One region of the Stenotrophomonas sp. FSL W7-1447 genome, then DNA from elsewhere that is predicted to be linked to it. Evidence: riboswitches for the same ligand, from Rfam matches in the RefSeq annotation. Region 1 holds a riboswitch; the other holds the start of a gene.
What was found. A riboswitch is a leader RNA that binds a small molecule or an ion and turns the genes downstream of it on or off. The one in region 1 is predicted to bind thiamine pyrophosphate.

Region 1 (4,372 bases):
CGCAGCAGGAGACCCCGCGGGAGCCGGCGCGGCAGGCCCAGAGGCGATGGGCGTCTGACATGCCAACGCCTTGGCAGAGAAGGGAGGGGCCACCTCCGCGTGGCCTTTTCCCTTTCTGCCAGCTGAGCGGCCGAGGCCGCTTTCAGCCTTGCTTCATGCCACCTGCCGCTAGATGAATGCGCAAGCCGCACGGTGGCCCAGGCAATGTTCCGGCAATGTTGGAACGCCAGCGTGGACATCACGGCAGCCGGGGCGCCCCGCGCCCTCCCTGCCCAGCGTGGCATGCACCTCACAGGAGAACGAATCATGCTCAGTACTTCCACACTCAGCTTCCGTGGTCTGGCGATGGCGCTGGCACTGGTGGCCGGTGTCGCCGTGGTCAGCGATGCCAGCGCGATGTCGAGGAAGGACAAGCGCACCCTGGTCGGCGCCGTGGTCGGTGGCGTGGCCGGCAACCTGCTCTCCAACGGTGATCCTGCCGCCACCGTCGGTGGTGCCGTGGCCGGCGGCGCGATCGGCAATCTGACCACCTCCGACCGCCGCGACCGTCGTTATTACGACAATCGCTACTACGACAACCGCTACGACCGCCGCTACGATCGTGGCTACTACCGCAGCGGTTACTACGACCGCGGCGACGACCGCCGCTGGCAGCGCGAGCGCTACTACGACAACCGCTACTACCACGACCGCGGCCGCCATCGCGGCTGGTAAGCAGCGCGGCATCCTCCACGCCGCTGCATGGACGGGCGGGTCGGTGACCCGCCCGTTTGCGTTGTCCGCGCTCATGGCGTTGAATGCGCAGCCTTGGATGTGACTTTCCCCTCTCGGGCTGCGGCATGACGTCTCCCTCCCACCGCGTGCAGGGCCTCAACAACGACGAGGTGGCTGCCGACTGGCCACCGATCAGCGCGGCGGACATCGCGTGGCTGCGCCAGCGCTACCCACAGCTGGACAGCGGCAGCCATGCGCGCTGGCACAGCCCGCGGCCGCTGTCGGCTGCCGCCATTGTCAGCGGCGCGAACGGGGCGGTGTTCGTCAAGCGCCATCACCACAGCGTGCGCAGCGCGACGTGCCTGGAAGAAGAACACCGTTTCATCGCCCATCTCGCTGCGGCGGGCGTACCGGTGGTGCAGGTGCTGCCAGCGGCCGATGGCCGCACCGCCGTCGAGCACGGCGAGTGGACCTTTGAACTGCACGCCGTCGGCGTGGGCGATGACCTGTACCGCGACGCGGTGTCGTGGTCGCTGCTGACCGATGTCGCCCAGGCCCGCGAAGCCGGGCGCGCACTCGCACAGCTGCACCGTGCCGCCGCCAGCTACCATGCGCCCCAGCGCAGCACCCATGTGCTGGTCGCGCGCGATGATCTGATCCGCGCCGACGATCCGATCGCGGCGATCAAGGCAGGACTGCATGAGCGTCCCGGGCTGGCCCGCTATCTCGCGCGCATTCCCTGGGAGGCGCAGCTGCAGCGCGACGTACTGCCGTGGCACGCCGGGCTGGCCGAGCGCCTGCGCGCCCAGCCACGGCTCTGGGCGCATAACGACTGGCATGTCTCCAACCTGCTGTGGCGCGACGGGCAGGTCAGCACCGTGCTGGATTTCGGCCTGGCTTCGCCCACCAGCGCACTGTTCGACCTCGCCACCGCGATCGAGCGCAACGCGGTGGCGTGGCTGGAACTGGAACGCGGCAGCGAGGCCGTGCGCCTCGACATCGCGCTGGCGCTGCTCGAGGGCTATCGCCAGGTACTGCCGCTGTCGGCGGCACGCGTGCACCTGCTGGCCGACCTGCTGCCCATGGTCCATTTCGACTTCGCACTGTCCGAAGTGGAGTACTTCGAGGGCATCACCGGCTCGACCGCGAATGCCGACGTGGCTTGGCAGCCTTTCATGCTGGGCCATCCGGCGTGGTTCCATACCGCCCCGGGGCAGGCACTGCTGCAGGCCCTGCACGCCGCCGCGTGATCCGGTTGGGACACCGTTGGGGTCAGATCCCTTTCGTGCGGAAAGGGATCTGACCCCGCAGCCTGAAGGACGCCGGCTCGCAAATCCGTACCATTTGTAGTGAAATGGTCACCTGAAGCGGGGGTGCCTGGATCTGCCAGGCTGAGAGAGTCCCTTGGAACCTGATCCGGTTTGCACCGGCGTAGGGAGCTTTGAGCCGCAGCCACACCCCCATCATGGGCCGGTGCACCTGCGCGCCGTCGCTTCGTCTCCCTTGTTGTCCGAAGACGAATCGAATGAACCACTGCCTGCGCCCCACCCTGCTCTCCCTCGCCCTCTGCGCCGCGCTGCCGCTGCATGCCAGCGAGGCCGAGTCCACCACCGATGCGGCTGCCGCTGGTGCCGAACGCTCGCCGACCGAACTGGCGGCGGTGCGCGTGCAGGCGGGCAAAGCGAAGGCCGATACCTCGCGCGTGAATGCCTTCGGCGGCGGTTCGTGGAAGGACACGCCGGCGTCGGTGAACGTGCTCGAGCGCGATTACCTCGACCGCCGCCAGGTGCGCTCGCTGTCCGAGCTGGCCAGCAACGATGCCTCGCTGGGTGATGCCTACGCGCCGGTGGGCTACTACCAGAACATCGCCATCCGCGGCTTCGCACTGGACGCGGCCACCGGCTACCGCTTCAACGGGCTGTCCATCGCCGGCGAACAACGCCTGGCGCTGGAGAACGTGCAGTCGGTGGAGATCCTCAAGGGTGAAGCCGGGCTGGCGGCAGGCGTGATGGCGCCGGGCGGAATCATCAACTACATCGGCAAGCGCCCGGCCGAGGTGCGCACCGCCACGCTCGGCACCGATTCGGAAGGATCGCGCTACGCCGCTGTCGACGTCGGTCACTGGATCACCCCGCGCTTCGGCCTGCGCCTGAATGCCGCGTGGGATTCCAGCAATTCCTATGTCGAGCACGCCGATGGCCGCCGCAACTTCTACGCGCTGGCCGCCGACTGGCTGATCGGCGAACGCGGCAAGCTGGAGGTGGATGCGAACTACCAGACCAGCGCGCAGCGTTCGGTGTCCGGCTACCAGCTGCTGGGCGCGCGCGACCTGCCGCGCGGTGTCGACCGCGAACACCTGCTGGGTTACCAGCCGTGGCAGCGCCCGGTGGACATCGCCAGCACCAACATCACCGCCCTGCACACCTACGATTTCAATGACGCCTGGCAGTCGCGCGTCTCGGTCGGCCACAGCCGCTCGGTGATCGATGACAACGTCGCCTTCGCCTACGGCTGCTACTACGCCACGCAGTGCGCCGATGGCAGCGTGCCGGGCAATTACTTCGCGCCGAACGGCGACTATGACGTCTACGACTACCGCAGCCCGGACGACACCCGCCGCAACCAGCAGGCCCGTGCCGAGCTGCGCGGGCGCTTCCAGACCGGTAGCGTCGGCCACCAGCTGACCGTCGGTGCCGACTACTTCCGCCGCACCGTGGACAGGCGCCCGAGCGTCAACGAGTACGTCGGCACCACCAACATCCACGATGCGCCGGTGCCGGTATTCGAGCCGTCGCCGAAGATGCCGGGCCCGTCCGCACGACGCCTGGACAGCCGCCAGACCGCGTTCTTCGCGCTGGACCGGATCAGCTTCGGTGATGACTGGCAGTGGTTGGCCGGCGGTCGCTTCGTGCGCCTGGACGAGCGTGCCTACGACAAGCGTGGTACGCCGCAGCGGCACAGCCGCCTGTCGCGTTTCCTGCCGCAGACCGCAGTGGTTTGGAAGGCCACCGACCAGCTCAATGCCTATGCCAGCTACGTGCGCGGCATTTCTCTGGGCCAGGAAGCGCCGTTCTGGACCAGCAATGCCGACACCTTCCTGCCGTCGGTGCAGTCGCGGCAGCTGGAAGTGGGCGTGAAGTACGTGCCGGTCGAGGCGCTGACGCTGGGCGCGGCCGTGTTCCGCATTTCGCAGCCGTACCAGTACGCCAAGCCGGACAGCAGCGACGTCGGCTACACCTTCGTCGAGGAAGGCACGCAAACCCACACTGGCCTGGAGCTGACCGCCAACGGGCAGCTGACCGATGCACTGCAGATCGTGGCCAGCGCCAGCGTGCTGCAGGCGCGCGCGCGCGACACCGGCACGCCGGCCTATGAAGGCCATCAGCTGGTGAACGTGCCGAAGCTGCGCGCCAGCGTGCACCTGGCCTACGCGCTGCCGTTCGTGCAGGGCCTGGATGTCACCGGCGGCTGGCGCTATGCCGGTGCCAACGTGGCGCGTGCCGACGGCGGCGTGCGCGCACCGGACTACTCGGTATTCGATGCGGGCCTGCGCTTCCAGCATCGCCTGCACGAGCGTGCGGTGACCTGGAACCTGTCGGTGGACAACGTGTTCAACCGCTTCTACTGGCGTGATACCGGCAGCAGCGGCGGTGACTAC
Region 2 (4,372 bases), 1.1 Mb from region 1:
GAAACCGTGCGTGCGTTGATGCGCAAGGGGCATCGCATCGTGTTCGCCGATGGTCCGTATGGTGGGTACCAGGCGATCATGCGCGATCCCGAGACCGGGGTTTATTACGGGGCTTCGGAGAGCCGCAAGGACGGGCAGGCGGCGGGGTATTGAGGTTTCCCGGCCAACGGGCTGAGCCCCCTCTGCGGTGGGTTCAGAAGCGGAATAGCTTGTTGGGCCGGGTGGGTAGGCTGTTCGGGGGACGCCGCAAGTACGTCCTTGTAGCCTTGGCAGCCGCATCCATGCGGCTGACACCCCCGCCCAGCCCACCCACCCGGCCTCTGACAGTTTTCTGCGGCCGCCACCGCAGGAAGAAAAAAGAAGATCAAAAGCAACAGCAACAGCCGCGTGCTGATGGTTGGGGTCGGATCCGTTTTCCGCAGGAAAACGGATCCGACCCCTTCTTGTTTTCCGATACACATCTTCCACGCAAAGCGTGGAAAACCAACCGTTACCGGGAAACTATCGGGGGTGGGGCGGTGTGGGTGGGCAGGACCGTTGGCGCCATGGATGGCGCCATCGAGCCCCCATGGATGGGTTCACGGCGTGTCCAGCCCACCCACACCGCCCCACCCAACCAGCAGAAACCCGGAGCCGCTTTTGAAGTTGTTGTTGCCGTTGCTTGAGAAAAGCAGTGCAGCCGCAGGCTGCAAAACCCCCTCAATCCCGATCCTGCGCGCGCGCGGCCTCCGCCTGCGTCTCCTCCTGCGCTGCCATCTCGCGTGCGATCCACGCATCGATCATGTGTCGCTGACGCTGCGCCTGGCGTCGCTCACGCGTGTATTCCTGGTCCAGTACCCGGTACAGCGACACCATCACCAGCACCATCAGCAGCGCGAACGGCAACGCCGCGATCGTGATCATGCCCTGCAGCGCATCCAGTCCACCGGCCAGCAGCAGTGCACCGGCAATCAGCGCCACGCCCACTCCCCAGGCCAGCTTGCGCTTGGACGGTGGGTCACCGGCTTCATCGGTGGACATGCTGGCCAGCACCAGTACCGCCGAGTCGGCCGACGTCACGAAGAAGATCATCAACAGCACCAGCGCGATGCACGACAGCAGCAACGGCAGCGGCATGCTGTCGAACATCGTGAACAGCACCGTCTCGTAGCCATTGCCCAGTGCCTGCACCAGGTCGGCCTGGCCGAAGATCTGCATCCAGATTGCGGTGCCGCCGAACACCGAGAACCAGAAGAAGCCCAGCAGCGTCGGGGCCAGCACCACGCCGATCATGAACTCGCGCACGCTGCGCCCGCGCGAAATGCGCGCGATGAACGAACCGACGAACGGTGCCCAGGAAATCCACCAGGCCCAGTAGAAGATCGTCCAGTCGGCCACCCAGGTGCTGGATGAGAACGGCGACATGCGCAGGCTCATCGTCACCAGCTGGTTGAGGTAGGAGCCGAGCGTGGTGGTGAACGTGTTGAAGATCGCGCCGGTCGGGCCCAGCACCAGCACCAGCAGCAACAGCACGGCCGCCAGGGCCAGGTTGAAGTTGGACAGCCATTTGACGCCGCGGTCGACACCGCTGAGCGTGGAGGCCATGTACAGCACGAAGGCCACTGCGATGATCACCAGCTGCAGCGTGGGGCCGGCGTGCAGGCCGAATACGCGCTCCATGCCCGCGGCGATCTGGATGGTGCCGAATCCCAGCGTGGTGGCGACGCCGATCGCGGTGGCGACGACAGCGGCGATGTTGACCACGCGGCCGATCCCGCCGCGGTGGTGGCGGCCGATGATCGGCTGCAGCATGTCACTGACCAGGCCCCGACCATTGCGGTTGAACTGGAACCAGGCCATTGCCAGGCCGATCAACGCGTAGATCGCCCAGGGGTGCAGGCCCCAATGGAAGAACGCGTAGCGCATCGACGCACGCGCAGCGTCCATGCTCTCCGGCGCCAGTCCCTCCGGTGGCTTGCTGAAGTGCGAAATGGGCTCGGCGGCGCCCCAGAACACCAGGCCGATGCCCATGCCGGCGGCGAACAGCATCGACATCCAGCTGGCCCGCGAGAACTCCGGCTCGGCGTCTTCGCCGCCGATGCGCAGATTGCCGAAGCGGCCAAAGGCCAGGTACATCAGGAACACCAGGGCCAGGAACACCACCAGCAGGTAGAGCCAGCCGATGCCACGGATGAGTTCGCCGAGGATGCTCTGCACCACGGCGTTGAAGGGGCCGGGGGCGATGCCGGCGAGCAGCACCAGCAGCAGGACCAGTGCGATGGAAACGCGAAACACCATGAAGGAGCTTCTCCGATCAAGGGGATTGAGGGGAGCGAGCAGAGCTTGCAGCGAGGGGCCGGCGGCGTGCAGCACGGACCGGGCAGGGGCCGCAGGGCGGCGAGGGAAGCATCGGTCGCAGCGACACGATGGGCGTGCACGTTACTGAACGCGACGTCATGGTTCTGTTAACGAGTAGCGATCACGGGCAGATCCGCTTCCCGCAGGAAAACGGATCTGCCCCCGCAGGCAACGCCGGAGGCGGGCGGTCTATGCTCTAATGCACGCCAAGAAGCGGGGGTACCGCGGCCACAGTTGGCCACGGTTGAGACAGTCCCTTGGAACCTGATCCGGCTCATACCGGCGTAGGGAAGCTTTGCAGTGCCGCCGTGCCCGGACGCCGCCCAAGGACCGTCCGCGCGCGTGCGCAGTGCGCCGCCGCTTCGTCCCTGACCTCCCTGGACGATGCCCGATGAACGCACAGCTCTCCGCCCTGCAGCAACAGGCCCAGCAACTCTCCGAATCCGTGACCCGGCCCATTCCCGGCTCGCGCAAGATCCACGTGCCCGGTTCGCGCCCGGATCTGCAGGTGCCGATGCGCGAGATCGCGTTGACCCGCACCCCGACGCTGTTCGGTGGCGAAGAGAATGCGCCGGTCACGGTCTATGACACGTCCGGCCCGTACACCGATCCGGACGTGCGCATCGACCTGTCTTCGGGCCTGCCGGCGCTGCGCCGGAGCTGGGTGGAGGAACGCGGCGATACCGAACAGCTCGATGGCCTGAGCTCGTCGTTCGGTCGCGATCGCGAGCATGACCCCAAGCTCGATGCCGTGCGCTTCCCCGCGCGCAGCCTGCCGCGCCGTGCCCGCGCAGGCGCCAATGTCACCCAGATGCACTACGCGCGCCGCGGCATCATCACGCCGGAAATGGAATTCGTCGCCATCCGCGAGAACCAGCGGCTGGACGCCATCCGCGATGCGGGCCTGCTGCAGCAGCATCCGGGCGAGGCGTTCGGCGCGTCGATCCAGAAGATCATCACCCCCGAGTTCGTACGTGACGAGATCGCGCGCGGCCGTGCGGTGCTGCCCAACAACATCAATCATCCGGAAAGCGAGCCGATGATCATCGGTCGCAATTTCCTGACCAAGATCAATGCCAACATCGGCAACAGTGCGGTTTCCTCGGGCATTGCCGAGGAAGTGGAGAAGCTGGTGTGGGCGATCCGCTGGGGCGGTGACACGGTGATGGACCTGTCCACCGGCAAGCACATCCACGAGACCCGCGAATGGATCATCCGCAATTCGCCGGTGGCGATCGGTACCGTGCCGATCTACCAGGCGCTGGAAAAGGTCGACGGCCGCGCCGAAGCGCTTACCTGGGAGATTTTCCGCGACACGCTGATCGAGCAGGCGGAACAGGGCGTGGACTACTTCACCATCCATGCCGGCGTGCTGCTGCGCTACGTGCCGCTCACCGCCAAGCGGGTGACCGGCATCGTCAGCCGCGGTGGTTCGATCATGGCCAAGTGGTGCCTGGCACACCACAAGGAGAACTTCCTCTACACGCACTTCGAAGACATCTGCGAGATCATGAAGGCCTACGACGTGACCTTCTCGCTGGGCGACGGCCTGCGCCCGGGCTGCATCGCCGACGCCAACGATGCCGCGCAGTTCGGTGAGCTGGAAACGCTGGGCGAGCTGACGAAGATCGCCTGGAAGCACGACGTGCAGACCATGATCGAAGGCCCTGGCCACGTGCCGATGCAGCTGATCAAGGAGAACATGGACAAGCAGCTGCGCGAGTGCGGCGAAGCGCCGTTCTATACGCTGGGGCCGTTGACCACCGATATCGCGCCGGGCTACGACCACATCACCAGCGCGATCGGTGCGGCGATGATTGGTTGGTTCGGCACGGCGATGCTCTGCTACGTGACGCCGAAGGAGCACCTCGGCCTGCCCAATCGCCAGGACGTGCGTGACGGCATCATGGCCTACCGCATCGCCGCGCATGCGGCCGACCTGGCCAAGGGCCATCCGGGCGCGCAGGTGCGCGACAACGCGCTGAGCAAGGCGCGCTTCGAGTTCCGCTGGGAAGACCAGTTCCACCTGGGCCTG

Region 2: it holds a riboswitch for thiamine pyrophosphate, as region 1 does, so the genes downstream of both, thiC (phosphomethylpyrimidine synthase ThiC) here and NSQ78_RS00900 (TonB-dependent siderophore receptor) in region 1, are expected to answer to the same signal.

Annotation. Positions count from the first base shown of each region.
Region 1 is NZ_CP150199.1:219,592-223,963, reverse strand. Features, by position in the region: gene NSQ78_RS00910 (glycine zipper 2TM domain-containing protein) at 307-714, shown strand; gene NSQ78_RS00905 (phosphotransferase) at 840-1,964, shown strand; TPP riboswitch at 2,074-2,169, shown strand; gene NSQ78_RS00900 (TonB-dependent siderophore receptor) at 2,240-4,372, shown strand, end outside.
Region 2 is NZ_CP150199.1:3,830,269-3,834,640, reverse strand. Features, by position in the region: gene ggt (gamma-glutamyltransferase) at 1-153, shown strand, start outside; gene NSQ78_RS17830 (BCCT family transporter) at 700-2,277, opposite strand; TPP riboswitch at 2,543-2,646, shown strand; gene thiC (phosphomethylpyrimidine synthase ThiC) at 2,729-4,372, shown strand, end outside.